Regions from separate parts of the Sulfitobacter sp. G21635-S1 genome, predicted to be linked through region 1. Evidence: riboswitches for the same ligand, from Rfam matches in the RefSeq annotation. Region 1 holds a riboswitch; the other holds the start of a gene.
What was found. A riboswitch is a leader RNA that binds a small molecule or an ion and turns the genes downstream of it on or off. The one in region 1 is predicted to bind thiamine pyrophosphate.

Region 1 (15,874 bases):
ACTCTGGCGGCCTGCGCCGTGATCCCGCTGGGCTGGCCGCCGCTTGAGGTGCTGCCCATGGTGTCCTCCATCGGCGGCGGAACCGTCGCCCTGCTGGCCTATGGCCTGTACACCAAAGACGGTGTTTACGTGCTTTTGGGCTACATCATGATCGCCATATCGGCGGGTGCCATCCTGTCGTTCTGGCCGTGACGCTTCGTCCCTTGTTCGCATCGTGACCAGGCTCCATATAGGGTCCAAAGATTGAGGCAGGCCGCAGAAAATGAACTTGAAATCCTTTGTCGAAGCACCGCGTTTCAGCAGTTTCATCATGGGGGTCATCATCTTCAACGCGATCCTGCTGGGGTTGGAAACCTCACAGGTTGCGATGGCCCATGCAGGCGGGCTGATCGTGTTGCTGGACAAGCTCTGCCTGGCGGTCTTCGTCGTCGAACTGCTGCTGAAACTCGTCGTTCACCGCTTCCGGTTTTTCCGTGATGGCTGGAACATCTTCGATTTCGTGATTGTCGGTGTCTCGCTGGTTCCGGCGGCGCAGGGTTTCAGCGCGCTGCGGGCCCTGCGTATCCTGCGGGTGCTGCGGCTGGTCTCTGCCGCGCCGCGCCTGCGCCGGGTGGTCGAGGGGTTCATCACCGCCCTGCCGGGCATGGCATCCGTCTTTTCCCTGATGGCGCTGATCTTTTACATCGGTGCGGTCATCGCGACCAAGCTCTTTGCCTACAGCTTTCCCGAATGGTTCGGCACCCTGGGCCGATCCGGTTATTCCCTGTTCCAGATCATGACCCTGGAAAGCTGGTCCATGGGCATCGTCCGCCCGGTGATGGAGGTCTATCCGCTGGCATGGCTGTTCTTCATCCCCTTCATCATGGTGACGACATTCGCGGTGGTGAACCTGCTGGTCGGTCTGATCGTGAACTCCATGCAGGACGCCCACCACGAGGAAGAGAATGCCGAAACCGGTGCCTACCGGGACAGCGTAAACGAGCGCCTGATCGCGATCGAGGAACGCCTTGACCGGTTGCTGGAGCAGCAGAAGGCCAAGTAGCTGCTGCGCGGCCTCAGGCCCGCTGCACCCCGATCCGGGTCACGCCCAGAACATCCAGCACCTTGGCCTCGATCTGTTCGGCGTTCATGCCCGCAACCGCATACATGTCTGCCGGTGAGGCCTGGTCGATGAAGATGTCGGGCAAGACCATGGAGCGGTATTTCAGCCCCTTGTCAAAGACACCTTCCTCCGCCAGCAATTGCGCCACATGGCTGCCGAAACCACCCACGGCACCTTCCTCGATGGTGATCAGCGCTTCGTGATCCGCCGCCAGGGACAGGATCAGGTCGCGGTCCAGCGGTTTGGCGAAACGTGCGTCGGCGATGGTGGGGGTGATCCCCTTGGCCGCCAGCGCCTCGGCGGCTTTTTCGACCTCGGCCAGCCGGGTGCCGAAGGACAGCAGCGCCACGCGGTTGCCCTGCCGGATCATCCGGCCCTTGCCGATCTCAAGCGGTTTGCCGCGCTCCGGCATGTCCACGCCGTTGCCTTCGCCACGGGGAAAACGAAAGGCGATGGGCCCATCGTCATGGGCAGCCGCCGTGGCGACCATGTGTTTCAGCTCCGCCTCGTCCGCGGCGGCCATGACGACAAAGCCGGGCAGGTTGGCAAGGTAGGCCACATCGAATGCGCCCGCATGAGTCGCCCCGTCCGCCCCCACCAGACCCGCGCGGTCGATGGCAAAGCGGACCGGCAGGCGCTGGATCGCCACGTCATGCACCACCTGATCGTACCCGCGTTGCAGGAAGGTCGAATACATCGTGCAGAAGGGCCGCATCCCGCCGGCAGCAAGCGCGGCAGAAAAGGTTACCCCATGCTGTTCGGCGATGCCCACGTCAAAGCAGCGCGACGGATAGCGTTCGGCGAAAAGGTTCAGCCCGGTGCCATCCGGCATCGCAGCGGTCACGGCGCAGATCTTGTCGTCCTCTGCCGCTTCCTCCAACAGGGTCTTGGCAAAGACCGAGGTATAGGAGGGCGCGTTGGAAGGTGCCTTTTTCTGTTCGCCGGTGACGACATTGAACCTGGACACGCCGTGCCCCTTGTCCCGCGCGTTTTCCGCAGGGGCGTATCCCTTGCCCTTCTTGGTCAGCACATGGATCAGGATCGGCCCCGTCGCCCGTGCCCTGACCGTGCGCAGCACCGGCAGCAACTGGTTCATGTCATGCCCGTCGATGGGGCCGAGATAGGAAAAGCCCAGCTGTTCGAACAGGGTGCCGCCCACAGCCATGCCCTTGAGCATGTCCTTGGCGCGTCTCGCGCCCTCACGGAACGGATAGGGCAGCAGGCTAACCGCGCCCTTGGCCGCCGCCTTGAAATCCTGGAACGGTTCTTCGGCATAAAGGCGGCTGAGATAGCTGGACATCGCGCCCACCGGCGGGGCGATGGACATCTCGTTGTCGTTGAGGATCACGATCAGGCGCTTTTTCAGGTGACCTGCGTTGTTCATCGCCTCATAGGCCATGCCGGCCGACATCGCCCCGTCGCCGATTACCGCAATCGCATCGCCCAGACCTTCGGGCACCACACCGCCCAGATCACGCGCCACGGCAAAGCCGAGCGCCGCGCTGATCGAGGTCGAACTATGCGCCGCGCCAAAGGGGTCATAGGGAGATTCGCTGCGCTTGGTGAACCCGCTCAGCCCGTCCTTTTGCCGCAGGGTGCGGATGCGGTCGCGCCGCTCCGTCAGGATCTTGTGCGGATAGCACTGGTGGCCCACGTCCCAGATGATCTTGTCACGGGGGGTGTCAAAGACCGCGTGCAAAGCGACCGTCAGTTCAACCACGCCCAGCCCGGCGCCCAGGTGTCCGCCCGTTTCGGAGACGGCAGAGACGGTCTCGGCCCGGACCTCGCGGGCAAGCTGAATGAGCTGGGTATCGGTCAGCCCGTGCATGTCAGCCGGGCGCTTGATCTTGTCCAGCAGCGGTGTGGCGGGTTGGTCAGGCATGTCTGCCCCCTCTGTCAATTCCTGCGGGTGACGGCAAAACGCGCGGCGTCCCGCAGCGTCTCGGCGTCTTTGCCATAAACGTCAAGCGCATCACAGGCTGATTGCACCAGATCCTGGGCACGCTGTCTGGCTTCTTCAAGGCCCAGCAGGGACACGAATGTGGCCTTGCCTGCCCTGGCATCCTTGCCGGTGGCCTTGCCGACGGTAGCGGCATCGCCCTCGATGTCCAGAATGTCATCTGCGATCTGAAAGGCAAGGCCAAGCGCACCGGAATAGGCCGCCAGCGGTGCGGCATCTGCGCCCGCCATCCGCGGCCCGGCCATTGCGGACCAGCCGAACAGCGCGCCGGTCTTGCCCTGCTGCAAGGCGGTGATCTGATCAAGCGTGAGCGGAGACAGGGCTGTTTCCGCCGCGATATCCAGTGCCTGGCCCAGCACCATGCCCCGCGCGCCGGCAGCCTGGGCGAGGGTGCGCGCCAGTGTCATGCGGGCGCTGTCATTGCCCGCATCGGGATGGGTGACCAGTTCGAAGGCCAGGGATTGCAGCGCATCACCGGCCAGAACGGCTGTCGCCTCATTCCAGGCGACATGCACCGTCGGCGCGCCGCGCCGCAGATCATCGTCATCCATGCAGGGCAGATCGTCATGTACCAGACTATAGGCATGCAGCGCTTCGATCGCAGTGGCAGGCCAGATTGCTTGCTCGGGGGGGATCCCGTGCAGCCGGGCCGATTCCAGCACCAGAAATCCGCGCAAGCATTTGCCGCCACGGGTGGCATGACCCATCGCCTGGACAAAAGGCAGATCGTCAAATGACCCCAACACCCGCTCAAAGTGCTGTGCCACGGCATCCGCCGCCTCGGAGAGCCTGCTTTGGAACACCGCTGCTACAGGCCTTCGACCGCCTTGACACCGGTGGGGTTGCCATCGCCATCCAGCGTGATTGCGGCAACCTTTTCCTCGGCTTCTTTCAGCTTTGCCTCGCAGCGGGCTTTCAGGGCGGCGCCGCGCTCATAGAGCGCGATACTCTCGTCCAGCGCGACATCGCCACGCTCCAGTTGGCCCAGGACCTTCTCCAACTCCGCCATGGCGGTTTCAAAACTCATTTCTTCAACGGGTGTGTCGGACATCGGAGCCTCACTGATCATAGGTTGCGGCACAATAGCGATGATCGCCGATGGCTGCCAGCCATGCCCCCGCTTCTTTTTGGCAAAAATATTCCGGGGGCACACAGCCCCGGCGGTTGCAACAAGTGCGTCAGTCAGGGGCCAGCATGTAGCCCGCGCCGCGCACTGTCTGCAGGTATTGCGGCTGCTTGGGGTTCACCTCGATCTTGCGCCGCAGCCGGGTGATCTGCACATCCACCGCGCGTTCCTGGGCCTGACCCCGGTCACGGCCCAGTTCCTCGACCAGGCGTGCACGGCTCATCGGTTCGCCGGGCTGAGCGGCAAATATCCGCATCAGCTGCACCTCGGTCGCCGTCAGCCGGACCAGCTCGTCGCCCTGCCACAGCTCGCCGCGCTCCATGTCGTAGCGGTTGTGGCCCAGCGACAGAACCTTGGGCGCGGTATCCTCCGGCCGGGTCTCGGGCATCCGGCGCAGGATCGCGTTGATCCGCAGCAGCAGTTCCTTCGGCTCGAACGGCTTGGCGAGGTAATCATCCGCCCCCGCCTCCAGCCCTTCGATCCGGTTCCCGGTCTCGCCCTTGGCCGTCAGCAGCAAGATCGGGGTCTGCCGGGTTTCGCGCAGCGAGGCGGTCAGGGTCAGACCGTCTTCGCCGGGCATCATCACGTCCAGCACGATCAGGTCGAAATCCAGCCCCGACAGGATGCGCCGCGCATGGGCGGCGTCCCGTGCGGCGGTCACCAGGAATCCGTGCCGCATCAGGAATTTCTTCAGCAGGGTGCGAATGCGTTCATCGTCATCGACGATCAGCAGATGGGCGTCCATGGCGGTCATCCCCCGGTCTCGCGCAGCCGCGCATAGCTTGCACGCATCTCTGGGTCCATCATCGCCTCCAACACCTTGCGGAACCCTGCGACCGCTTCTGGCCCCGCTTCCCTGAAGGCAGCCCGCAACCGGGCGCGCTGCGCATCGGACAACTGCCGTTCCAGGGCCTTGCCTGCGTCGGTCAGGTGCAGATGGCGTTCACGTTTATCGTTCCGTCCTACCTTGCTTTCCACCAGACCATCCGCGATCAGGGTCCGCAACACACGGTTCAGTGACTGTTTCGTAACGCCAAGGATGTTCAGCAGGTTGTTCACCGTGGTGCCCGGCGCCCGGTTGATGAAGTGGATCGCCCGGTGATGCGCCCGGCCATAGGCCAGATCCATCAGAATTCGGTCGGGATCGGCGGTAAAGCCGCGATAGGCGAAGAACATCGCCTCGCTCCCCTGGCGCAGTTGTTCGTCCGTCAGAAACAGCAGGTTCTCGCCACCGATCCCTGTTGGGGCGCGTCCGTCCGCCATGATGTACCTCTTTGCCTTTGAGGGGGCATATTACGTCAGCCTTGTTGACACTCCAAGAGCGAAACGATAGTCATCCACAACTTTCACGACATAAAGTGTCCGACGCGGGCCTTGTCGCGCAACATTATTCAATCAAGGGGTGAAAAAATGGTAGGTGCCTATGATGACCGGGATGGTCACATCTGGATGGATGGCAAGATGGTCGATTGGCGCCAGGCCAATGTGCATATCCTGACCCATGCGATGCATTATGCCTCTTCCGTCTTCGAGGGGGAGCGTGCTTATGGCGGCAAGATCTTCAAGAGCCGCGCCCATTCGGAGCGTTTGAAACGCTCTGCCGAGATGATTGATTTCGAAATCCCGTACTCCGTGGACGAGATCGAGGCCGCCAAGGCCGAGGTTCTGAAAGTATCCGGTCTGACGGATGCCTATGTCCGTGCGGTGGCCTGGCGCGGCGCGGGCGACGACATGGGGGTCGCTTCGGCCCGCAACCCTGTCCGGCTGGCGATTGCTGCCTGGGAATGGGGCGCCTATTACGGCGACGCCAAGATGAAGGGCGCAAAGCTCGATATCTCCAAATGGAAACGCCCCAGCCCCGAGACGATCCCCGTCCATGCCAAGGCGGCGGGCCTTTACATGATCTGCACCATGTCCAAACACGCGGCTGAGGCCAAAGGATGCTCCGACGCCTTGTTCATGGATTATCGGGGCTACGTGGCCGAGGCGACAGGTGCCAACATCTTTTTCGTCAAGGACGGCGAGGTGCATACGCCTGATGCGGATTGCTTCCTTAACGGGATCACGCGCCAGACGGTGATCGGAATGCTCAAGGACAAGGGCATTGCGGTGCATGAGCGCCATATCATGCCGGAAGAGCTGGAAGGCTTCGAACAATGCTGGCTGACCGGCACGGCAGCCGAAGTGACCCCGGTAGGCCAGATTGGCGATTATACCTTTGAGGTCGGCGCGATGACCCGCGATATCGCGGAAAGCTACGAAAAGCTGGTCCGCAGCTGAGATAGCCCAAAGCAGAGGCGGGACCCCGGGGTCCCGCCCAGAGGTTCAGTACAGCGCGACAGGATTGACCATTGCCTGCACCGTTCCCTTGATCCGGGGCTGGCCCAGCACAAACATGAACTCGTTCACCCCATCACGCAGCAGCGGGCCGACATTCATGGTTTCCAGAATATAGATCCCGTTGTCCTTGAGCAGGGTGACATGGCCGTAGAACACCTTGTCTCCTTCTGCGGCGGGGATCGCGTCCAGCCCCCAGGTGTCCGCGCCCACCGCCATCAGGTTGAGCGAGGCGAGATAGACCGCGCCTTCGTTGGTCAGGCCGGGTTCGGCGCTGCCCCATAGCATCGGGTCGCTTTCCAGCATCCCTTCGGTCCAGCCGGTGTGAAACAGGATGATGTCACCCTCACCCATGGTGACACCCTGTGCCTCGGCGGCGGCCTTGATTTCTGTCGATCCGAAGTGTTCCCCGGCTTCCATGACCTCCTTGCCGAGGTGTTTCGCCATGTCGATGATCACGGCCCGCCCGACCAGTGGCGGCACGTCATGGGTGCCCAGTTTGGTCAGGCCGGTGATGGCGGAAATCTCCTTTTCGTCGAGGCAGTTGTAGTAATGCCCGCCTTCGCCCAGATGCCCCAGCCCGTCCAGTTGCGAGCCGATGCCGATCCAGGTTTGCAGGATATCGTCGTTGTAGTTGCCCTCGTAGCCGAAGCTGGTCAGCTTCTGCCCGCCCTGCTGGTTGGGTTGCACCACCTGCAGGTTCAGCGACCGGGGCGGAAAGGCCGGCGTGTCCGGGCCGATGGTGATGCCCAGCGGCATGGATTTGCCCTGTTTGATCAGTTTGGCCGCCTCCAGCGTGCGTTCCGGCGTCACCAGGTTGGCGGAACCGATCGTGTCATCCGCACCCCATTTCGAAGGCGCGCAATCCTGCGCGAAACTCGCAGTCGCCCCCAGCACCAGCGCGGCCAGTGTCACGGTCATCATTCTTGTCATGGTTTCCTCCCTAGGATTAGGGGCCTTTGGCGAGATTCGCCCGGGCCCTGTGCAAAGGTTACACGAAATTTCCCCAATCACGGGAATCCCCGGCGAATTGGCCCGGGCTGAAACTGGCAGGTGCAGGGCGGTTACCCGCAGGGACTCCGGTGGGAACGGATGTGTCGGTTGCTGTCATGAAACCTTGAAAAACTTGTCACGAAACTGTCGGCAGACCGTTACGCGACTGCGGTTTGAGTGGCGCAGAATTCATCCAGACAGGGAAAACCCATCCATGACCAGACTCCTGCGCCCCACCCGCCGCTCCGTGCTGGCGGGGTCCGCCGCCTTTGCCGCAACGCTTGCAATGCCCGCAATCAGCCGCGCGTCCTCCCGGCCCGTATTCACCCATGGCGTTCAGTCAGGGGATGTGGACACGAATTCCGGCATGATCTGGACCCGCACCGACCGCCCCTCGCGGGTGATGGTCGAGGTTTCGACCACGGAGAGCTTTGCCAATGCACGTCAGCTGCCCAGCATGGACGCGGTGCCGGGGCATGACATGGCGGTCAAGCGGTTGCTGCAGGACTTGCCGAGCGACCAGGATATCTTTTACCGGTTCACCGCCGCCGATCTGACCGACCTCAACGTGACCTCCGAACCCCTGGTGGGGCGGTTCCGCACCGCGCCGACCGCACGCCGTGATGTGCGTTTTGCCTGGTCGGGCGACACGGCCGGTCAGGGCTGGGGCATCGACGCGGATGGCATGCGCACCTATGCGACGATGGCGCGCCATACGCCTGATTTCTTCCTGCATTCCGGCGACACGATCTATGCCGATGGCCCGATGCAGGACGAGGTCGACCTGCCTGACGGTGGTAAGTGGAAGAACGTGGTTCTGCCCGATGAAAAGCGCAAGGTTGCCGAAACGCTGGACGAATATCGCGGCCAGTGGAAATACAACATGCTGGACGAACATGTGCGCGCACTGAACGCGCAGGTGCCGACCTTCATGCAGTGGGACGACCATGAGGTCGTCAACAACTGGTCGGCGTCCAAGGACCTGACCGCCGATGACCGCTATACCGAGAAATCCGTGCATGTCCTGGCCGCCCGTGCCGCCCAGGCGTTCCACGAGATGACGCCGCTGCGGATCACCCCGGCAGAGCCGAACCGCGTTTACCGCAAGATCAACTATGGTCCGATGCTCGACGTGTTCTTTCTGGACCTGCGCAGCTACCGTGGCCCGAACGGCGCATCGCAGGAAAGCGAGATCAACGCGGACAGCACGATCCTGGGTTCCGAACAGATGGCATGGCTCAAGCGGGAACTGACCAATTCCACCGCCACCTGGAAGGTGATCGCCTGCGACATGCCGATTGGTCTGGTTGTACCCGATGGCGAAAAGATCGAAGGCGTGGCCAACAAGAACGACGGCGCACCGGGCGGTCGCGAGCTGGAAATCGCGGAACTGCTGCGCTTCATCAAGAACGCGCGGGTGCAGAACACCGTCTGGTTCACCGCTGACGTGCATTACACTGCGGCGCATTACTACAACCCCGACAAAGCACAGTTCCAGGACTTTGAACCGTTCTGGGAATTCGTCTCGGGGCCGCTGCATGCGGGCACGTTCGGGCCGAATGCGCTGGACGCGACCTTCGGGCCGGAGCTGAAGTTCGTGAAAGCCCCCGCAGAGGGTCAGGTGAACCTGCCGCCCAGCGCCGGCTTGCAGTTCTTTGGCCTCGTGGACATTGACGCGCAGACCCAGCAGATGACGGTGCGTCTGATGGACCGCGCAGACACCGAGCTTTACTCGGTCACGCTCGACCCCAAGGGCGCGTCGATCTGAGTATTCGATCCGAGATACCAGATGGGGCGGGCCGGTTTGGCCTGCCCTATTTGCGCAGCGCAGGCAGGCCGACGCCCGTGCTTTCGAAACCGCCGTCAGAGGCGATGACCTGCCCGGTGACATAGCTGGCCTTCTCCGAGCACAGGAATACGATGACTTCGGCGATCTCGCGCTCCGTGCCGTAGCGGTTCAGCGGAATCGCGTCATGGTAGGCGTCGATGATGTCCTGGGTATGCACGGCCATCGCCAGTTTGGTGCGCACCGGGCCCGGACAGACGCAATTGGCGCGGATGCCGTATTCACCCAGTTCCGCCGCCTGCTGTTTGGTCAGCTGGATCACCGCGGCCTTGGAGGTGCCATAGGCGACCCGAAGGGTAGAGGCGCGCAACCCCGAGATCGACGCGATGTTGACCAGGGCGCCCTTTGTCTCCTTCAGCGCCGGGGCGACCGCCTGCGACATCAGGAAAACACCGTCTAGATTGGTTTCCATCACCCGGCGCCACCGGGCGAAATCGGTCTGTTCGATCGGGCCGAAATCGGCCACGCCCGCGTTGTTCACCAGCGCGTCGATCCGCCCGAAACGCGACAGCACATCCGCGACGGTCCGGTCCACGGCGCCAGGGTCCGACACGTCGCAGACAAAGGCGCTGGCCGCCTGTCCAAGGTCGGCGGCTGCCTTTTGCAATGCGTCCGCATCGCGGTCCAATGCCGCGACCAGCCAGCCCTCTTCGATGAAGAGCCTTGCGGTGGCCAGCCCGATTCCCCGTGCAGCGCCGGTAACCAGCGCAACCTTCTGGGCCTTGCTCTGCTTTGCGGGCATCAGAAATCGACGCCCTTCTGCGCCTTGATCCCAGCCTTGAAGGGGTGTTTCACCTCGGTCATTTCGGTGACCAGATCGGCATATTCGCACAGCTCCGGCTTGGCGTCGCGCCCGGTCAGGATCACGCCGGTGCGCTTGTCGCGCGCCTCCAGCCCTGCGATGACCTGTTCGACCGACAGGTAATCATAACGCATGGCGATGTTGATCTCGTCCAGCACAACCAGATCGTAATCGCCGCTTTCCATCATCTCGCGCGCCTTGGCAAAGGCGGCCTGAGCGGCGGCGATGTCGCGTTCCTTGTCCTGCGTATCCCAGGTGAAGCCTTCGCCCATGGTGTGCCAGTCGACGCCGCCCAAACGGTCAAAGAACAGCCGCTCGCCGGTTTTCCACTTGCCCTTGATGAACTGGACAACACCAACGCGCTGTTTCCAGCCCAGCGCCCGCAGGACCACGCCGAAGGCGGAAGACGACTTGCCCTTGCCCGCGCCGGTATGGACCAGCACCAGACCCATTTCCGGGTCCTGCAGCTCGGCCACCTTCTTGCGCTGTTCGGTCTGACGCTCCTGCATCTTTTCCTTGTGGGACTGGTCGGTCATGGCACTCTCCTTTTACGGGGTCAGGACTTGGGGTCGGACACGGCGCGCACCTTGCTGCGGTCCATGCCGAGCTGGTGTTCGCGCCAGATGACGAGGACACCGGCGCAGATCACCAGCGCGGCCCCCGCCAGCATCATGATCGTGGGCAGTTCGCCAAAGATGACATAGCCCAGAACAATTGCGAAAAGCATCGAGGTATAATCATAGGGTGCCAGCATCGACACCGATCCAAAGCGGTAGGACGAGGTGACGAGGATCTGGGCAACACCGCCCACCAGCCCTGCCATCACCAGCAGCGCTGCAGTCTGGCCGGTCGGGACCACCCAGCCAAAGGGCATGGTGAGCAGCGACAGCACGGTTGCGGTGGCGGAAAAGTAGAAGACGATGGCAGCGGTATGTTCGTTCTGCACCAGCTGGCGCAGATGCACCTGTACGAGGCTGCGCATCATCGTGGCACCGAGGATCAGCATGGCGCCGATGGTGGCCATATGGTCGAGCTGTGAACTGCCAAAGCGGGGCCACAGGATGATGACCACCCCAATCAATCCCACCGCCACGGCGCTGATGCGCAGCAGGCGAATGCGTTCGCCCAGCATCACGGCGGCCAGCACCACGGTGAAGATCGGCGTGGCGAAACCGATGGCGGTGACTTCGGGCAGGGGCAGCAGGCCGAGCCCGGCAAAGGTCAGGCCCATTGCGGTGGTCCCGAACAGCCCGCGCCAGACGTGGCCCATGGGGTTCCTGGCCTTGAGCCCGATCTTCAACTGTCCGCGTTGGGCCAGCCAGATCAGTATGATCGGGATCGCAAAGAGCGAGCGGAAAAAGACCTGCTCACCCGGCGGGATCTCGTCCGAGGTGGACTTGATGATCGCCGACATGCAGGTGAACAGAAAGATTGCGGTGATCTTGAGTGCAACCCCGAGCGCGGGTCTTTCGGAAAAATCTTCTACCTTCATGAATGGCTCATGCGTCCGGGCCGATGGTGCCGCGGTTCTCGCCCACCTGTCCCCGGTGCAGCAGCATGTGGTCAAGCAGTACACAGGCCATCATCGCCTCGCCCACCGGAACCGCCCGGATGCCGACACAGGGGTCGTGGCGGCCCTTGGTGATGATCTCGGTTTCCTCGCCGGTCTTGGTGATGGTCTTGCGCGTCGTCAGGATGCTGGAGGTCGGTTTCACCGCGAAACGCACCACGATGTCCTGCCCGGTGCTGATCCCGCCGAGGATGCCACCCGCGTGGTTGGAAGAATATCTCGGCTCCGCCCGTTTCACGATCGGCAGGCCGCCATTTGCGATCATGCGTTTGTTCAGCGCCTTGCGCGTGACCTGAAGCGTCATGCCGCCCTCGGCCTCGGTGAAATGGAACAGATCCTTCACCTTGAACCAGCGTTCCTTGTCGTTCTCGTTCTGAGGTCGGATGATATATGTTCCCGTGGCGTCCAGTCTGGCACCTTTGAAAAAGATCTCGACGATGTCTTCGGATGCAGGGGGTGCAAATATCTCATCCGCGTTCAGCTCGCCGGTCAGCATCGCCGCCGACATGCCCTCGCCGATCTCCACGCCTTTGACCGCGTTGATGCTCATCATCGCGGCGGCCAGGTCGGTATCCAGCTTGCCATAGACCGGCGCACCAAGGCCCGCTGGTACGCCACGCGCCACGACCTCTATTATCGCGCCGACGCTGCTGCCCGATTTGCGCAGACCGTCGAGGTATTCCGCCCAATCGGTTGCGGCCCTGGCGTCGGGCACCCAGAAGGGGTTTTGTTCGATCTGGTTCCAGTCAAAGGCATCGCGGTCGATCTTGTGCGGGCCCATCTGCACCATGTAGCCGGTGATTTGCACCTGGGGCGCAATTGCCTTGATCGCCTCGCGGGCCAGCCCGCCCGCCGCAACCCGGCTCGCGGTTTCGCGGGCAGAGGACCGGCCACCGCCGCGATAGTCGCGCACGCCGTATTTCTGGAAATAGGTGATGTCGGCATGGCCCGGGCGGAACTTGTCCTTGATGTCGCCATAATCCTTTGACCGCTGGTCGGTATTCTCGATCATCAGCTGCACGGGTGTGCCGGTCGTGACGCCTTCGAACACGCCGGACAGGATGCGGACCTCGTCCGCCTCGCGGCGCTGGGTGGTGTATTTGTTCTGGCCCGGTTTCCGTTTGTCCAGCCAGTGCTGGATCATCGCCGCATCCACCGGCACGCCGGGGGGGCAGCCGTCAACCGTGGCGCCAAGCGCGGGCCCGTGGCTTTCGCCCCATGTGGTGACACGAAAAAGGTGGCCAAAGCTGTTGATCGACATAGGGACGCTCCTTTGCTGACCCTGTTACCGGGCGTGCAAAGGGGCCTCAAGGGATTTCGCCTTGCAAGTCGGGTAAGAGCGTCCTAGCTCTTGATGCACCTCGGGGGGCCCAATCGGGCTGAGATTGCGCAAGCTGACCCGTTGAACCTGAACCGGTTAACACCGGCGGAGGGAAGGTCTGGACATCCATCCAACGCTTTCTGACGCCGCATGATGGAGGATGCCATGAGACATCTCACTTTTGCTGCTTTAGCGACACTTGCCGCAACCGCCGCGCAGGCCGAGACGCCTGTGCTGACAGTCTATGCCGGCGATTATTTCACATCCGAATGGGGCCCCGGCCCGGTCATCGAGGCGGAATTTGAAAAGGTCTGCGATTGCGATCTGCAATTCTCGACCGGCGATCTGCTGCCGCGCCTGCTGCTGGAGGGCAAGCGGACCAAGGCAGATGTGGTGATCGGCCTGACCTCGGACGTGACGGCCAAGGCGCGGGCAACCGGGCTTTTTGCGCCGCACGGTCAGGACAACAGCGCGCTGACGCTGCCGATCGAATGGACGGATGACGTGTTCCTGCCCTTCAACTACGGGCATACCGCCTTTGTCTTTGATGACACGCGGATGGAAAACCCGCCCGCGACCTTCGACGATCTGCTGAACATGCCTGATGACGTCAAGATCGTGATCCAGGACCCGCGCACATCCATTTCCGGCCTCGCGCTGGTGCTGTGGGTCGAGGCGGTCTTTGGCGACAAGGCGCAGGAAGCCTGGGGCAAGCTGGCACCGAAAATCCTGACGGTGACGAAGGATTGGTCAACCTCCTACGGGATGTTCACCGATGGTGAGGCGGACATGGTGCTGAGCTATACCACTTCGCCCGCTTATCACATGTTTGCCGAGGAAGACTTTACCAAACATGCCGCGCTCTTTCCGGAGGGGCATTATTTCATGGTCGAAACCTTGGCCAAGGTGGCAGATACCGATGTGCCGGAACTGGCGGATCAGTTCATGGGCTTCGTGATGTCCGAAACCTTCCAGAAACTGATCCCGGCCGCCAACTGGTCGCTGCCCTCGGCCCTGCCGCAGAGCCAGTGGCCCGACGGCTGGGCCAAGCTGGATCTGCCGGAAAAAGTGCTGTTCTACGATGAGACCGAAGCAGCCGCCGTGCAGGAGAAAGCGATCGAGGCATGGCGCAGCGCGCTGACCCAGTAACGCGCATTGCGGGCATGACCGCCGCCGGTTTGACGGTGGCGGTTGTGCTGGCGGCCTGTGTCGGGATTGTCTCGCGTGCCGAACCGGGGGGATTTGGCCCCGGCGACGGTGCAGCGATCCGGTTCACGGTCATGCAAGCGCTGCTGTCGGCCGGGTTTTCCGTTGTGCTGGCGGTGCCGCTTGCGCGGGCACTGGCGCGGCGGCAGTTCTTCGGGCATGGCTTGTTGGTGATGCTGCTGGGGGTGCCCTTTATCCTGCCGGTGATTGTCGCCGTGATCGGCTTGCTGGCGGTGTTTGGCCGGAATGGCATGCTGAATACCGTGCTTGGCACCATGGGCCTGCCGGAACTGTCGATCTATGGGTTGCACGGTGTGGTGCTGGCGCATGTCTTTTTCAACCTGCCCCTCGCCACGCGGTTGCTGCTGCAGGGGTGGCAATCCATCCCGGCAGAGCGATTCCGGCTGGTGGCGCAGCTTGATCTGAGCCCCCGCGCCGTGGCGCGAACGCTGGAACGGCCGCTGCTGCGCCAGGTCGTGCCGGGGGCCTTTGCGCTGATCTTTGTCATCTGCCTGACCAGTTTTGCCGTGGCGCTGACCCTGGGCGGGGGGCCAAGGTCCACAACCATCGAACTCGCCATCTATCAGACCTTTCGCTACGATTTCGATCTGACGCGCGCGGCGTTGCTGTCGCTGGTTCAGCTGGTTGTTGCCGGCAGCGCGGCGATGGTGGCGCTGTGGTTTATCCCTTCGGTGGGCATTGGCGGCGGGCTGGACCGGGTACCGCGCCGGTGGGATGCGCGCGGCGGCATCCAGCGCTGGGGCGATGTTGCATTGATCCTGCTGGGGGCGGCCTTTCTGCTGCTGCCACTGGGGGCAGTTGTGCTGAGGGGCGTTGCCGGGCTGCCGATGATGCCGGCTTCGGTCTGGCAGGCGGCGGGGGCGTCACTGGGCGTGGCCATGCTGAGCATCGTGGTTTTGCTGGCGCTGGCACTGCCCATGGCGGGCTGGATCGCCGGCAGGGCGTCGGGTGGGGTGGAAGCCATCGGCCTGTTTGGCCTGTCCGCCTCGCCGCTGATGATCGGGACGGGGTGGTTCATCCTGCTTAACCCGGTGGTGGACCCGGTGGCATTGGCGCTGCCGGTGACGGCGCTGGTGAATGCACTGATGGCCTTGCCCTTTGCGCTGCGGATCCTGGTGCCGCGCCTGCGGGACACGTTGCGTGAATACGGCCGGTTGAGTGCTTCGCTGCAGATGCGTGGCTGGTCGCTCTGGCGTTGGGTGATCCTGCCGCGCCTGCGGCCTCAGGTCGGCTTTGCGGCGGGGCTGACGGGGGCGCTGTCGATCGGGGATCTGGGCGTGATTGCGCTTTTTGCCGATCCGGACCGTGCCACCTTGCCATTGCAGATGTACCGGCTGATGGGGTCCTACCAGATGCAGGCGGCTGCCGGCGCGGCGGTGCTGCTGCTGGTCATGGCGCTGGGCGTGTTCTGGATTTGCGACAGGGGAGGGCGCTGGCATGCTGCGGATTGAGAAAGCGGAAATCACGCTGGGCAGTTTTCGGTTGTCCGCTGACATGACGCTTGAACAGGGTCGGAAATATGCGGTGATCGGCCCTTCGGGCGCGGGAAAATCGACGCTGCTGGGGGCGCTGGGCGGGTTCGTGCCGCTG
Region 2 (15,874 bases), on a different contig from region 1:
TTCGGCGCTTGTTCAGGGTCTGAGCCTTGGCGCAGGTATCCGCTATGTTTCGGAGTCCTACTCGACACAGAACAACCTGCGGATCACACCCAGCCACACCGTGGCGGACATGGCGGTGACCTATGCCACAAGAAACTTTGACATCAACTTGAACGTCAGCAACCTGTTTGACCGTGACTACTTTGGCGTCTGCTACGATGGCTATGGCTGTGCCAAAGGTGAGGGCCGGGCGATCAAGGTTTCAATCAGCCGACAGTTCTGAGTTCGATGTCGCAGGGCCGGGCCGTTGACCCCGGCCCGCCTCCGGATGCTTTCATGACCGCGACCTGCCCTGAGCATACCAGGTCAATCTGTTGGCCAGGATGCCAACCGAGACATGCAGGATCACGGTCAGACATGCGAGCACGATGAGACTGGCAAACATCAGGTCAATCTTCGCCCGGCCATTGGCGAGCAGCATCAAATAGCCAAGCCCCCGGGAGGCCCCGACCCATTCGCCGATCACCGCCCCGATCGGCGCATAGACCGCGGCAAGCCGCAGACCGGTGCCAAGGCTGGGAAGTGCTTGGGGAATCTGAATGTGCCGCATGAATTGCCAGGTGCCGGCGCGCATCGAAACCGACAGATCGCGGTATCCGGCATCTATGCGCGTCAGCCCGTCATGGAAGGCGGAGGTGACAGGAAAATAGATGATCAGCACCGCCATGACGATTTTCGATCCCATGCCATAACCGAACCAGAGCGTCAGCAAGGGGGCCAGTGCAAAAACCGGCACGGCCTGGGTGAAGACAAGAATGGGCAGCATCAGCCGTTCGGCGGTCTTTGAGATCGCCAGCTGAATGGCTGTTGCAACACCAAGTACCGTGCCGATCAGCAACCCAAGCATGACCTCGATTGCCGTGATCCATGCATTTTCGGCGATAATCACACGGCTCTTGTATGCGGCCTGTGCGACCCGCCAGGGCGACGGCAGGATGAAATGGGGGGCGCCGGTGGCAACGACCAGCACCTGCCACAGGCCCAGCCCGATCACCAGGGCCAGAAGGGTATCGCGCAGCTTCATGCGGCCATACCCCGCAAATGGGCAAGCAACCGGGCCTGACAGGCGAGCGTTTCGGCGGCGTTGATCTCTCTCAATGCGGCAGTTGCAGGGGGTGGCCAGTTTTGCGTCCCTTGCGCCGACATGACGGTAATCTGATCCGCCAGACGGGCGGCCTCGGCGGGATCATGGGTGATCAGCAAAACGGTGCGGCCCCTGAGAACCTCGGCCGCCAGTTCCTGCATGTCGGCGCGTGTGCCGGCATCAAGCGCCGAAAACGGCTCGTCCAGAAAGACGATGGGCCGATCCTCGAACAAGCTGCGCGCGAGGGCGGCGCGTTGCCGCATCCCGCCGGACAGGGAGGCGGGTTTCTGGCCTGCATGGTCTGACAACCCGACCCGGTGCAGAAGATCGCGGGCACGCCCGATGTTCGGGGCCGTGCCCCGCAATCGCGCACCGATACAGACATTGTCCAGCACCGAGAGCCAGGGCAGCAACAGATCCGACTGCGCCATATAGCTGATACGACCTGCCAATGGCATGCCATCCGTGGCCGCAATTGAGCCGTTGAATGTGCCGCCCGTCTCAAGATCGAGGATCAGCCGCAGGATCGTCGATTTGCCAACACCCGACCGACCCAAAAGACAGGTCCATTGTGCACCGGGGATCTGCAGGTCGGTGTCAAACAGAACCCGGTCACCGATCCGGTGCTGGCCCTTCAACATGATCCCCGGTGCCTTGGTCATGCGCCGTCCAGACCCATTTGCCAGAACCCGACCTCCAGTTTTGTCGCCTTGGTAAACCGGTCCTGCAGCGCCGCGGCCCGCGGCGATTGGGGCAGATCACCGACCCGGCGCGCCACGGCAGCGTCGATCATCGCGCCAACCCTTGCGCATACCGCCTGATACTCGGGGTCCGCATAGGTTGCGATCCATGCGGCATAGGGTGTGTCCGGGGCTTTGCTGCCCGCCAAGCGCAAGCCGATTTCACCGTAGCCCATGACACAAGGGGCCAATGCCGCCATGAGATCCAGAAAGTCGCCCTGAACGCCGGCATCCATCACAAAGCGGGTGTAGGCTAGGTTCTCGACAGCTTCCGGCGCGGCAAACAAGGTGGCCTCGTCAATCCCTTCGGCCGCGCAAGTCTCAACATGCAGCGACATCTCGTGATTGACCAATGCGTCAACCGTGCGGGCGCAGATTTTCATTTCCTCAAGCGTTTCCGCTTTGACCACAGCCAGCGACCACGCGCGGGCATAATGGACCAGATACACATAATCCTGGATCAGGTAATGGAGGAACGCGGTACGCGGCAGGGTGCCATCGCCCAGGCCCTCGACGAATGCGTGATGCATGTACGCCTGCCACGCAGCAGCGCTCCCCGCGCGCCAATGCGCGAATGTCTTGCCATAATCCGGTGCCATCAGTTCGCCGTCACGTCGATGGCGATGCTGGACACGGGGTTTTGCGACGGGATCAGCCCGGCCTCATGCAAGAAGGCCTCGAACCTGGCATACCGACCCTCATCCATGGCTGTTGGGCGCAGGGCAAAACGTGGCAATGTATCAACCCAGGCCCTGGCGTTCAGCTCGTCCTGCAACTCGGCCGAGGTGCCGGAAAAGATTTCCCAGCTCTTCTCGGGATTGTTCACCATGTACTGCGTCGCCTTTTCGGTCGCGGCCAGAAAGCGGGCAATCCTGTCTTTGTCCATCGTCTCGGAATTGGCGACGTAGATAAGCTCATCGTAGGAAGGAAGGCCTTCTTCCTCGACGAAAAAGCAATTGCCCCCGACGCCTTCGATTTCCATCTGATTGAGTTCAAAGTTGCGATAGGCACCGATGACCGCATCGACCTGACCAGACATCAGGGAGGGGGACATCGACCAGTTTACATTGACCATTTCCACATCTTCCAGGGACAGCCCATGGTGGCGCAGGATTGTCCCCAGCACCGCCTCTTCGACCCCGCCGACGGAATAACCAACCTTTTTGCCTGCCAGGTCAGCAGGGGTCCGGATCGGTCCGTCCGCGAGGGTCAGAAGGCAGTTCAGCGGTGTGGCGACCAGGGTGCCGACCCGTTGCAACGGCAGGCCTTCATGTATCTGCAGGTGAAGCTGCGGTTGATAGGACACCGCCAGATCGGCCTGTCCGGCCGCCACCAACTTTGGCGGATCGGACGGATCGGCTGGGGCGATGATTGCAACTTCTAGATCCTGTTCCGCGAAATACCCCAGTTCCTGCGCCAGAATGATCGGTCCGTGATCTGGATTGATGAACCAATCGAGCAGCACACTCATCTCATCGGCGGCCATCAGGGGAGAGGCCGCAAAGGAAAGTGCGGCAGTCAAATGGGTCAGTTTCATATCGGTTATCTTCCTGTTGGCGGGCTGTCGCCCATTGCGATTAAGGTGATGTCGCCGCCCCAATAGGAGCGAAGATGACGGGCGGCCTGCCAGGCGCGCAAACCGGTTCGGCAGGCAAAGACCGCGCGCTGACCGGCGGTCGGCGTTGGCCGTTGATCGGCGAATTGCGCCACGGTGAGGCGCCGCGCATCTGTGGTGACCGCGATCACGGCTTCATCCTTGCCGCGCAGTTCGACAACAAAGTCGCCGCCGGTCACCTCGGAGGCGGCGACGAAGGTGAAATCCGCTGCAGGGTCCGGTGCGGTGTCAAACCGGAACCCGCTGGATCGGAAATTCTGCATGTCAAAGCGGATCAGCTGGCCCAATGGGGATGGTTTCTGGCCGATCAGATATGCCAGGGCCATCTGTGCCTGAGCGGCCCCGATCATGCCGACAACGGGGCCCATGACCCCGGCAGTGGCACAACTTTCCGCGCGGTCAGGCAGGTCAGGAAACACGGCGCGCAAGGAGGGTGCCGTCTGGCAAAAGCCGCCCACATAGCCGCCCAGTCGCAAGACAGATGCGCTGATCAGGGGGACGCCCAGTGCCTTGCAGGTATCGGACAGGATATAACTGGTGGCAAAACTGTCGGCGCAATCCAGAACAAGCGTGGCCCGGGACACCAGTGAAGCCGCATTCGCGGGGTCCAGCGGGGTCTCGACAGTGTCGATTGCGCAGGCCCCGTTCAAAGCCCGCAGGGTTTCGGCGGCGACAGAGACCTTGGCCCGACCGACATCCGCCTCGCGGAACAGGGTCTGCCGGTGGAGGTTGGACAGCGAAACCAGGTCACCATCCACCAGGGTCAGCCGCCCCACCCCGGCGCCAGCCAGATATTGCAATACCGGTGCCCCCAGGCCGCCGACACCCACCACAAGGACATGTGCAGCCTGGATTGCCCCCTGCCCTGCAAGACCCACTTCGGGCAGGCAGATCTGACGCGCATATCGGCTCATCTTGTCGCCCTCAACCAGGCGCGGACACGCTCCTCGGGGTATTCGTTCAAGGTGATGTCGGTGACAGCAGCGACCACATCGGCGCCTGCCTCGAATGCCCCCGGCGCGCGGTCGACCGACATGCCGCCGATTGCGATCAAGGGTGTCTTCCCGATCAGCCCGCGCCAGGTGGTCAGCTTTGCGAGACCCTGTTCATGCCATTTCATTTTCTTCAGGATCGTCGGATAGATCGGACCCAGGGCGATGTAATCAGGGGTCAGCGCCATCGCGCGCGCCAGTTCTGCCCTGTCATGGGTGCTGATCCCCAGCCGCAGCTTTGCGGCGCGGATGGCAGCCATGTCTGCGTCATCCAGGTCTTCCTGCCCCAGGTGGATGTAATCGCAACCGGCATCAATTGCGGCCTGCCAGTAATCGTTGACGATCAAGGTGCAGCCATGCGCCACGCAGATCCGTTTCGCACGCTGGATATGGTCGCCTATCACATCCGGCGCTGCGTCCTTGATCCGCAATTGCACCAGTTTGATGCCAAGCGGAACAAGCCGTTCGATCCAATCCGCACTGTCGAAAATCGGATAAAAGCGATCCAATGTCATTCGAGGAACGCCTTTCCGATCACCGGGGTCGACGGGGCCGCCATGTCACGCGGGCCCATCGGGTCGGCGGCATGGGCCAGCTGTCCGGCCCGGATCGCACTTGCAAAAGCCTCTGCCATGGCGGCGGGGTCACCTGCCTTGGCCACGGCTGTGTTCAGCAGGACAGCGTCAAAGCCCATCTCCATCGCGGCGGCGGCATGGGACGGCAAGCCAAGGCCCGCATCAATGACCAATGGCACATCCGGGAAATGGGCGCGCATGGCGCGCAGGCCAAAGACATTGTTCAGCCCGAGCCCCGACCCGATCGGCGCACCCCAAGGCATCAGCACCTCGCAACCCGCGTGCAGCAACCTGTCGGCCACGACCAGATCCTCCGTGGTATAGGGAAACACCTGAAACCCGTCCTCGGACAGAATGCGCGCGGCTTCGACAAGGCCAAAGACATCGGGCTGCAAGGTGTCTTCTTCGCCAATGACTTCCAGCTTGATCCACCTGGTATCAAACACTTCACGCGCCATATGTGCAGTTGTCACCGCCTCTTTGACACTGTGGCACCCGGCGGTATTGGGCAGGATGTGCACACCAAGTTGGCGAATGAGCTGCCAGAAGTCCTGACCGGCGCGGTCCTGACCGGTTTCACGGCGCAAGGACACGGTTGCCACGCCGGCGCCGCTGCGTTTGAAGGCATCCGCCAGGATTGCAGGGGACGGATATTGTGCGGTCCCCAGCATCAGGCCATTGGGCAATGTCGTGCCGTAAAATTCCGACATGGCCTAGCCCCCCTGCATCGGGGCAAGGACCTCAACCGCATCCCCCGGAGAAAGCGCATGATCCGGGCGGGCCGGTGCGGGCACAAATTCGCCGTTTACGGCAGTGGCAACTTTGGCATCGCCAAAGCCTTCGGCCAAAAGCAGATCGGCCAGGGTCGCAACCTGCGCGTCGATCGGGGCTCCGTTAAGCAGCAGTTTCATCCATCACCTCAGGCGTTTTGTTGTCAATGATCAGATCGGCCACCATCCGCGCCAGCGCCGGAGCCAGAAGAAAGCCGTGCCGGAACAGGCCGTTGGCCCGGATCAGGTTTCCGTTGCGCCGGATGCGCGGCAGGTTGTCGGGAAAGGCAGGACGGCTATCAACGCCGATTTCCAGCACCTCGGCCTCCCCGAAGGCGGGGTTCAGCGCATAGGCGGCGCTGAGCAGTTCCAGCAGGGCACGCGCGGTAACATGCTTGCCTGCATGCCCTTCGATCATCGTCGCACCCAGCATGAAAACACCGTCGCCACGGGGCACCAGATACAGCGGAACCCGGGGATGCAGCAGGCGGATCGGGCGCGATATGCTGACATCGGGGCAGGAAAGAACCAGCATTTCGCCTTTGACACCGCGCAGGTCACACAGTCTGTCCCTGGCCTGATATCCCCGGCAATCGATGGTCAGGCCGCGTTGTGCATATCTGTCGGGGTCGGCATCTTCCTGAACAAATACCGCACCATCCGCCAGGAGACTGGCGCGTAATCGGGCAAGTGCGCGGCGGGGGGCAAGGTGGGCTTCGCTCTCAAAGAACAATCCCTTGGTAAATCTTCCACCCAGATCGGGTTCCAGGTCTGAAATCTCTGCTCCGCTCACCTGGCGAAATCCGGTGGTGCGCCGGGCAAAGCGGGCAAGATCGGCTGTGTCGCGCATCGACGATACAACAAGCGAGCCGCACCGGTGGACCGCGCCGGTCTTGGCCTCCCACCAGTCTGCGGCTTCGCGTCCCAGCCTGACAACGGGTTCCTCGGCGCTTTCGCCTTCGCAGAACGGGGCAAGCATGCCGCCCGCCCACCAGGAACAGGCATGGGGGCCAATATCCTTGTGCCGGTCCACCAAGACCACACCGACCCCGCAATCCAGCAGTGTCCGCGCGACGCAAAGACCGGCAACGCCGCCCCCTATGATCGTGACTTCGGTCATTTCCATTGACCATGGAAGTGATGAACGGGGCCATGACCCTTTCCGATGTGCAGGGTATCGGCGGCCATGATCGCCGCCTGAAGATATCCGTGCGCCGCTTTCACGGCATCCTCAAGGTCGCGCCCCTGTGCAAGATAGGCTGCAATCGCGGCGGAATAGGTGCATCCCGTGCCATGGGTGTTGCGCGTGTCGATCCGGGGCGCGGCAAACGTCGCGACCAGGCCGCTTTCATTGACCAGCACATCGGTGCAGGTGCCGCCAACGCTATGCCCGCCTTTCATCAATACGTTCCTTGGCCCCAACCCGACCAGCCGTTGCCCTTGTTGCACCATCTCTTCGAGCGTTGTGGCGGCGGTTGTGCCCAGCAACCGCGCGGCCTCCGGCAAATTCGGGGTGAGCAGGCCAGCCTGCGGCAGGATCTGCGTGATCAGGGCCGTCACGGCGGCATCCTGCAACAGCGCATCACCCGATTTCGCGATCATCACCGGATCAACGACACTCAACCCGTCGAACACAGCCAGGCGTTCCGCGGTGGCCGCAACGATCGGTACGGAGAACAACATCCCCAGTTTGATCACATCGACATCCAGATCCGACAGGACCGCGTCGATCTGCGCGGCAACAACATCGGCGGGGATCTCATGCACCGCTGTCACGCCTGTTGTGTTCTGGGCGGTCACCGCGGTGATGACACTCGCGCCATAGGCCCCGGTTGCCGAGATCGCCTTGATGTCCGCCTGAATGCCGGCCCCGCCGCCACTGTCAGAGCCGGCAATGGTCAGGACAATCGGTGTGTGGTTCGTCACGGGCACGTCTCCAGGGTACGGGCGTGCCAACGCAAGAATGAGTTTTGTGCGATCTGTTTCGCACAATCTACCCGTTCCCTACGCCGGTATGACCCGGATCAGGTTCGACGGGTCGGTGCATGCACCTCTCAGCCCGGATGGGCCCCCCGACGGATGATTTCGTTATCGCTTCGTCGTCGCTGACGGGCGAAGCAATGCAATTCTGTGACATGGGTAGGACAGGATATCGCGAACTTCAACAGCCGATTTTCCGGCCCCTCAGATTGCCGCGCACGGCACCTCAGCGCCCGCGCGCACCGGCCCGAAGCAACGTATCGCGCAGCACATCGAAAAACGCGCGCAGGTGGGGCTGGCGCAGGGTCTGGGGGCGGGTGACCAGAAACACATCCATCGGCGGCAGGTCTGCCGCGCCGAAAGGCTGCACCAGACCCGCCGCCAACAGATCAGGCAGAACCGCCACACCGTATCCGCTGGCGCAGGCCTGAAGCTGGGCCGAGAAGGAGGAGACCCGGAAACGCGAGGATACGAAGCCTGCTGCCCGTGCCGCGCGCAGATGGGGGGTCTGATCAAAGGGCGGCGAAAGGTCGATCATCGCGGCATCGCCCGGCCCGGCATTGGCAGGCAGGCGGCTGGCATATTCGGGCGCGCAATAGACGCCATAGGAAAGCGACGCGACCTTGTTGTAAATCAGCGATGGTTCGCCCAGGTGAATGGTGCGGACCGCGATATCGACACTGCCGCGCGCGACCTTTGTCAGGGTCGCATCCACCAAAAGATCGACACTGCATCGCGGATGCAGATCGATATAGCGGTCAATTGCCTGCGTCAGCACGGGCACGAAGCCGTCGCCTGCTGTGACCGTCACACCGCCGGACAATTCGCCGTTGCTGCTGACGGTCTGTTGCTGCAGATCGCGTTCAAGCCGCTCTGCAGTGGCGGTCAAAGCGGCCCCCCTTGCAGTCAGGCGCAGGCCCTCGACGCTGCGCTCGACCACGGGTTCGCCGATCTCTTCCTCCAGCCGGGTGATGCGCCGCGACAGGGTCGAGGCCGCCATGCCCAGAACCTGGCCGGCCTGCAGGAAACTGCCCCGCCGCGAGATGGCCAGAAGTACGCGAAGATCATCCCAATCGGTCATGGTTCATTTTGCATGCACGCAAAACGATTGTCCATTGCTGTGTGTTCTTGGAATGCGCTGCCCGTCGTAGATTGGACCGGCAAAGGAGACACAGATGCAAATCCCATTCAACTTTACCGACCGCGCCACCAAGGCATTCAACACACGTGACCTTGACGCGCTGCTTGCCTTGATGTCGGAAGATTTCCACTTCGTCGATCCGATGACCGAAACCCGTGGCCGCGAGGAGACCCGCATACGCGAACAGGCCTTGTTCGATGCCTTTCCCGATGTGAAGGTCCAGATGTCACCCGTTGTCTGGAACAACCGGCATCTGGCAATGACCGCCGAGTTCACCGGCACCTTCACAGGGCCTTTCGCCATGGGGGGTCACATGATCCAGCCAAGCGGAAAGCCCTTCCGGTTCCGCTTTGCCGGGTTCTTCACCTTCAACGAGGAACATGCGACCCACGAAGAGGTGTTTTACGACCGTATTGCCCTGATGCAGGCCCTTGGCCAGGACCTGGGCTGAGATGGTGGGACGCGACACAAAAGTTGCCTTCGTCACCGGGGCGACCGGTCTCTTGGGCAACAATCTGGTCCGCGCGCTGCTGGCAGAGGGGGTTCAGGTGCGGGGTCTGGCCCGCTCGGCCGGGAAGGCGCGGCAGCAATTCGGGGCGTTGGAGGGGCTCGACATCGTCGAAGGCGACATGCAGGACATACCGGGGTTCGCCGGGGCCCTGGCAGGCTGCGACACGCTGTTCCACACCGCGGCCTATTTCCGCGACAGCTACTACGGGGGCAGGCACTGGGAGATGCTGAAGGCGATCAACGTCGATGCAACCGGCCAGCTTCTGACGGCGGCGCATGAGGCCGGTATCCGCCAGATCGTGCATACCAGTTCCATTGCTGTGGTGGACGGCAAAAAGGGACAGGTGGTGGACGAAACCATGAAACGGCCCGCCAAGGGTGCGGATGATTATTACCGGTCCAAGATACTGTCGGACCAGATTGTCATGGAACATCTGGAGAAACATGCCGACACTTTCGGCGTTTTCGTCATGCCCGGCTGGATGCACGGACCGGGTGACCGGGGGCCAACTGCAGCAGGGCAATTCACCCTGGACTTCATGCAGGGCAAGCTGCCCGGCATCCCGCCTGCCACCTTTGCCTTTGTCGATGCGCGCGACGTGGCCCAGGCCGAGATCCGCGCGCTGCGGCAAGGCCGCAGGGGCGAGCATTATCTGGCCGCCGGGCGACATGTGGCGATGGCAGAGCTGATGCAGCTTTACGAAAAGACCACCGGCGTCGCCGCGCCAAAGCGGCGGATTCCGGCAGCCGCCCTCTGGCTGATCGCGGGGCTTCAAGAGGGTGTGGCCCGCCTGACCGGTCGCCCCGCGCTGCTGAGCCTCGCTGCGGTGCGCAACATGCGCAAGGAATTTGACCACAGCCGTTTTGATCCGGCCAAGTCGCGCTCGGAACTGGGGCTGTCGTTCCGCCCGATGGCGCAGACCATTGCCGACGAAGTCGCCTGGTACCGGGACAATGGCATGTTGCCTGCCGGTTCCGGGCGCGCGCGCCGGGCATGAACGGGCGCACCCGGAACACGGCTGTTTCGCTCAGGGCTGGGCCATCGCCTGCGCCACCGCACTGGCAATTGTCAAAGCGTCCTGCGGCTCTGCCACCAGTTTAACAAGATCGGTGTTTTCGACCGCAAGGTATCCGGCGGTAGCGGCGGAAGCGATGGACATCAGCATCGGGGACTGGAAGGGGAGCAACGGCATCTGCCCAAGCAGTTCCCGCTCTGCCTCGAAGGTATTCGGGACATATGGAACGCCGAGGGTCCCGGCGATGTCCGCCGCCGAAATCGCTGATGTCCCGGCAAGCTCGTAGCTGCGGCCGACATGGGCATCCGGCGCCTTGAGCACGCTCACCGCAGCGGCGGCCAGATCGTTGCGCGCAACGGCAGAGATGCCCCCGTTCCCGAATGGCGTGGTGATCTTCCCGCCGCGCGGAGCCACAAGCGCACCGACCAGTTCGGCGTAAAGTCCGTTGCGCAGAATGGTCCATTTCATCCCGCTGGCCTGCAGCGCGCGCTCAGTCCAGCGGTGCGCAAGTGCAAAGCCGAGATGCACGCCACTGACGTGCAGACTGCTGTAGATGACATGGCCGACACCCTGCGCACGCGCCGCTTCCACCACGGCGCCGTGGCGGCGCATGACGACATCGTCCTCGGCATAGCCGGCCGAGGTCAGGAAAAGCGTGTCGACGCCGGAAAAATCCAATGTTTCGGGGTGGTCGAAATCCATTTGCCTGTCGGCCTCCGGCGCGCGGCTTGCTGTCCGCAGGTCCAAACCTGCATGTCTGGCCTGGTGTGCAATTTGCGAGGCGAGTTGCCCCGAGCTGCCGGTAATCAATATCATGATGCTTCCTTTCCGTGTTGGTTCCCGGCTAACCTAGGGAGGCCATCAGGGGCACGTAAGGAGGCACTTGGATGTCGGTTACGAACACGGTTGTGCGCAGGGCATCGTTGGAATCCTGCGGGTCGGACGACCACGAAGATTGCGGGCTGGAGCTGATCCTGGTCCGGTTGGGCGAGCAATGGACGGTCAGGGTCCTGGCGGAACTGGCAGGCGGACCGCTGCGCTACCGGGTGCTTGAACGGGCGCTGGACGGCATTTCCCAGCGGATGCTGACCCTGACCCTGCGGCGCCTGGAACGTGACGGCCATCTGCTGCGGCATGTCGAGCCGACCGTGCCGCCCAAGGTCACCTATGAACTGACGGAACTGGGCCATGCCTTTGCGGCGCAGGTCGCGACGCTGGTGGAGTGGAGCCGGCAACACAAGGAGGCGATCAATGCTGCCCAGGATACATTTGACGCGTCGGGACGGGACTGACCGGCAGCCCGCCCGGCGCCCTGCCCCCTCCATTTCCACAGGCTGAACCAGCGCGCCACACCGCTTCCGGGCGGAGTTGGCTGAAAGTTGGTTTATTGCTGACGCGTTGGATATGCACATGTGAAATGCATAACGCCCAATCCATAGGCAGAGTGCTGAAAAGCGGCCCGGATCGGTTGAATTCAAATTGCGTCGCATTCCTCTGCGTGATGACGTCCGGCCCATGCAGCGGATTCTCAAGATCATCATCGTTGAAACAGACCCCTCGCGCGCCGCGTTGATCGAGGAAAGCCTCGCGCATGCGGGGCAGTACGAATTGCTAACGATCACCGATATGTCCCGGCTGACGGCGGCGATTGCGGATCATAATCCGGATATCATCCTGATCGACTTGGACAATCCCTCCCGCGACTCGCTTGAGGAACTGAGGCTCGCCTCGGCCCCGCTGGAGCGCCCGGTGGCATTGTTCGTTGATCAGAGCGACGCAAACCTGACCAAGCTTGCGATAGAGGCTGGTGTTTCCGCCTATGTCGTCGACGGGTTGCGGGCGGATCGGTTGAAACCGATCATTGATGCCGCTGTGGCCCGCTTCACCATGTTCCGCCAGATGCGCAACGAATTGGCGACCACCAAACGCGCCCTGGAAGAACGCAAGGTGATCGACCGGGCCAAGGGCTTGCTGATGAAGGCCCGGGGCATTGACGAACAAGCCGCCTACGACCTGTTGCGGCGCGCGGCGATGGATCAGGGCCGCAAGGTCTATGACGTTGCCGAGGCGCTGGTGACCACTGCCGGGCTTTTGTCATGACCGCGAAGCTGCCCGTCGCATTCTTGCCGCTGATCGACGCCGCGCCGCTGATCGTTGCGGTCGAGCTGGGCTTTGACAGGGACGAAGGGATCGCCCTGGACCTGAGGCGGGCGCATTCTTGGTCCAGCCTGCGCGACATGGTGTCCTTTGGTCAGGTCACGGCAGCGCAGATGCTGGCACCGATGCCGGTGGCAACGGCGCTGGGGCTTGTTGGCACCGGTGCGGCGCTTGCCAGCGTTGCGGTGCTGTCCACCAATGGCGAGGTCATCGGTGTCAGCAACGCCATGGCGCAGCGCATCCGCGACACCGGATACAGCTTTGCCACAGGATTTGGCGATGCCCGCGCCGCCGGACAGGCGCTGATCGCTGCGGCGGACGGGCCGCTCCGGATCGGCGTGCCCTTTCCTTTTTCGATGCATGCAGAGCTTTTGTACCACTGGCTGACCGCCCTGGGCCTGCCCGCCCCCGCCGCCGTCGACATCCGCACAGTGCCGCCACCGCTGATGGCCAGTGCCCTTGCGGCGGGTGAACTGGACGCCTTTTGCGTGGGCGAACCCTGGGGGTCGATGGCGGTTGAAACCAATGCGGGGGCCCTGTTGCTGCCCGGCAGCGCGATCTGGCCCGGCGCGCCGGAGAAGGTGCTGGGCGTGCGGGCGGACCTGGCCGACGCCAGCCCCGAGCCGCTGCGCGCGATGATCCGCGCCCTGTGGCGCGCAGGCGAATGGCTGAGCGATCCGCAAAGCCGCACGACCGCCTGCGCGTTTCTGTCCCGGCGCGACTATGTCGATGTTCCCGCCGAGATGATCGACCGCGCCCTGTCCGGTCATCTGACCCTCACGTCACGCGGTGACAGCCGGATCGTGCCCGACTTTGTCGGTTTTGCCCAGAACACCCCGCAGCAAGACCATGCCGCCTGGATCGCCGGACGTCTGGCCGCGCGGCTGGGGCTGGACCGGGCTACCGCGCGACAGGCCGCAATTGCCACCTGGCGCACCGATCTGCACGACACGGCGCTGCGGGCGATTCCCGGTTACAGCCCGCGTCCGGATGCGATGACCCATTCATTTGATGGTCAAGAATTCAGCCCCTCCCTGCAGGAGTGACCGAAAATGCAGCAGATTTCCGCTGCAACGCAGAAAACTGCCTTTCTGCGGCCGCAAATTCCCCTTCGGTATTGATTTAACCCTCTGCTTTTCCCAACCTGAAGCTCAGGAAGACAATGGCGTCTTCCGAAATCCAATTCCCAAAGTCCGGGTAATCCGAGCACAGCCGCTCGACCCCTCGTGCATGCGCATGGGGCTGGTCAGCGGTTATTTTCGTTTGTCCGGGGCGCCTGCCTTCCGGATCACACAAGGGACAAAGTACATGAACAGACTTGCGACCTGCCTACTCGCCTCCACCCTGCTGACCGGCCCGGCCTTTGCCGAGATGCTGGCGCTTGAAAAGGATGAACTGACACTCGGCTTTATCAAGCTGACCGATATGGCCCCGCTCGCGGTGGCCTATGAGAACGGCTATTTCCTGGATGAGGGGCTCTTCGTCACGCTTGAAGCACAGGCAAACTGGAAAGTGCTTCTGGACGGGGTGATCGGCGGTCAGCTGGACGGGGCGCATATGCTGGCCGGTCAACCGCTGGCAGCGACCATCGGCTATGGCACGCAGGCCCATATCATCACCCCCTTCTCGATGGATCTGAATGGTAACGGCATCACCGTATCCAATGCGGTCTGGGAAGAGATGAAACCGAATATCCCCACCAATGCCGACGGGTTGCCGCAGCATCCGATCTCGGCACAGGCGCTGGCTCCGGTGGTGGAACGCTACAAGGCCGATGGCAAACCCTTCAACATGGGCATGGTCTTTCCGGTCTCGACCCACAATTACGAGCTGCGCTACTGGCTGGCTGCCGGCGGGCTGAACCCGGGTCTTTACAGCCCCGATGACACCTCGGGGCAGATTGGCGCGGACGTATTCCTGTCCGTCACCCCGCCGCCGCAGATGCCCGCCACGCTGGAGGCCGGCACGATCGACGGCTATTGCGTGGGCGAGCCGTGGAACCAGCAAGCGGTGGTCAAGGGCATCGGCGTGCCGGTGATCACCGACTATGAGCTGTGGAAGAACAACCCGGAAAAGGTATTCGGCATCACCGCCGAATTTGCCGAGCAAAATCCAAACACCACGCTGGCCCTGACCAAGGCGCTGATCCGCGCCGCCATCTGGCTGGACGAGAACGAGAATGCAAACCGCGAGGCCGCGGTCGAAATCCTGAGCCGCCCGGAATACGTGGGCGCCGATGCCGAGGTGATCGCCGCCTCGATGACCGGAACCTTCGAATATGAACCAGGCGATGTGCGCGAAGTGCCCGATTTCAACGTCTTCTTCCGCTACAACGCCACCTACCCGTTCTATTCGGACGCGGTGTGGTATCTGACGCAGATGCGCCGCTGGGGCCAGATCGCCGAAACCAAGGACGACACATGGTTCGATGAAACCGCGCGTTCGGTTTACCGCCCCGACATCTATCTGGACGCCGCACGCCTGCTGGTGGACGAAGGCAATGCCGCCGAGGCCGATTTCCCCTGGGACAGCGATGGCTACAAGGCGCCGACACCCGCCGCAGATGTCATCGACGGCATTCCTTTCGATGGCAAAGCGCCCAATGCCTATATCGACAGCCTGCCCATCGGACTGAAGTCCGGTGAAGTTGCCGGCGGCTGACCTTTCCGCACCGCCCTGCCTGCGGGGCGGTGCATCTTTCCCTTTTACGTACCGGAGACCGCAATGACAGTCGTCGATCCCGATCACCTGGATACCAAGCACAAAGAGGCGCGCCGCGCCGTCTGGTTCACCCGCATCAACAAGGCAGACGCCTGGTTTTCCGTTCTTGGTCTTGCCTGGCTGACCCCCCTGCTCAAGGCCGCGGCGGGCGACAATCCGCGCGGACAGATGCGCGATGTCTGGCGGCTGCTGGGTGTGCCGCTGTTGTCCATCATCGTCTTCCTGATGCTCTGGGCCACCCTCGCCCCGCGTGTCGTCACGTCACTGGGCGCGATCCCCGGCCCCGTTGCGGTCTGGGAACAGGCCATGGAGCTGAACGCGGATGCCATCGACAAACGCGCCAAGGCAGCAATGTTCCACGAGCGGCTGGACCAGCGCAACGCGCGGCTGATCGAAGCCGGGCGCGCGGATGAGGTCAAGCAGATCGCCTATACCGGCGCGCCCAGCTATTACGACCAGATCTGGACCTCGATCAAGACCGTGTTCTTCGGCTTTCTGGTGGCCTCGGTGGTTGCGATCCCGCTGGGCATTGCT

Region 2: another riboswitch for thiamine pyrophosphate. It lies ahead of thiD (bifunctional hydroxymethylpyrimidine kinase/phosphomethylpyrimidine kinase); the one in region 1 lies ahead of O4H53_RS07520 (thiamine ABC transporter substrate-binding protein).

The regions. Positions count from the first base shown of each region.
Region 1 is NZ_JAPWGV010000005.1:125,144-141,017, forward strand. It holds gene O4H53_RS07450 (exopolysaccharide biosynthesis protein) at 1-192, shown strand, start outside; gene O4H53_RS07455 (ion transporter) at 263-1,042, shown strand; gene dxs (1-deoxy-D-xylulose-5-phosphate synthase) at 1,056-2,984, opposite strand; gene O4H53_RS07465 (polyprenyl synthetase family protein) at 2,999-3,865, opposite strand; gene O4H53_RS07470 (exodeoxyribonuclease VII small subunit) at 3,871-4,113, opposite strand; gene O4H53_RS07475 (response regulator) at 4,241-4,942, opposite strand; gene O4H53_RS07480 (MarR family winged helix-turn-helix transcriptional regulator) at 4,939-5,451, opposite strand; gene O4H53_RS07485 (branched-chain amino acid aminotransferase) at 5,599-6,468, shown strand; gene O4H53_RS07490 (cyclase family protein) at 6,514-7,458, opposite strand; gene O4H53_RS07495 (alkaline phosphatase D family protein) at 7,733-9,286, shown strand; gene O4H53_RS07500 (SDR family NAD(P)-dependent oxidoreductase) at 9,333-10,106, opposite strand; gene cobO (cob(I)yrinic acid a,c-diamide adenosyltransferase) at 10,106-10,702, opposite strand; gene O4H53_RS07510 (DMT family transporter) at 10,723-11,658, opposite strand; gene aroC (chorismate synthase) at 11,666-12,997, opposite strand; TPP riboswitch at 13,089-13,188, shown strand; gene O4H53_RS07520 (thiamine ABC transporter substrate-binding protein) at 13,223-14,206, shown strand; gene O4H53_RS07525 (thiamine/thiamine pyrophosphate ABC transporter permease ThiP) at 14,182-15,735, shown strand; gene O4H53_RS07530 (thiamine ABC transporter ATP-binding protein) at 15,722-15,874, shown strand, end outside.
Region 2 is NZ_JAPWGV010000001.1:109,950-125,823, reverse strand. It holds gene O4H53_RS00660 (TonB-dependent siderophore receptor) at 1-262, shown strand, start outside; gene O4H53_RS00655 (ABC transporter permease) at 314-1,063, opposite strand; gene O4H53_RS00650 (ABC transporter ATP-binding protein) at 1,060-1,785, opposite strand; gene tenA (thiaminase II) at 1,782-2,462, opposite strand; gene O4H53_RS00640 (ABC transporter substrate-binding protein) at 2,462-3,400, opposite strand; gene O4H53_RS00635 (HesA/MoeB/ThiF family protein) at 3,406-4,392, opposite strand; gene O4H53_RS00630 (thiamine phosphate synthase) at 4,389-4,985, opposite strand; gene O4H53_RS00625 (thiazole synthase) at 4,982-5,755, opposite strand; gene thiS (sulfur carrier protein ThiS) at 5,759-5,956, opposite strand; gene O4H53_RS00615 (FAD-dependent oxidoreductase) at 5,940-6,935, opposite strand; gene thiD (bifunctional hydroxymethylpyrimidine kinase/phosphomethylpyrimidine kinase) at 6,932-7,741, opposite strand; TPP riboswitch at 7,800-7,900, opposite strand; gene O4H53_RS00605 (LysR family transcriptional regulator) at 8,022-8,876, opposite strand; gene O4H53_RS00600 (ester cyclase) at 8,971-9,387, shown strand; gene O4H53_RS00595 (SDR family oxidoreductase) at 9,389-10,444, shown strand; gene O4H53_RS00590 (NAD(P)H-binding protein) at 10,475-11,278, opposite strand; gene O4H53_RS00585 (winged helix-turn-helix transcriptional regulator) at 11,350-11,754, shown strand; gene O4H53_RS00580 (ANTAR domain-containing response regulator) at 11,978-12,562, shown strand; gene O4H53_RS00575 (ABC transporter substrate-binding protein) at 12,559-13,665, shown strand; gene O4H53_RS00570 (CmpA/NrtA family ABC transporter substrate-binding protein) at 13,928-15,280, shown strand; gene O4H53_RS00565 (ABC transporter permease) at 15,344-15,874, shown strand, end outside.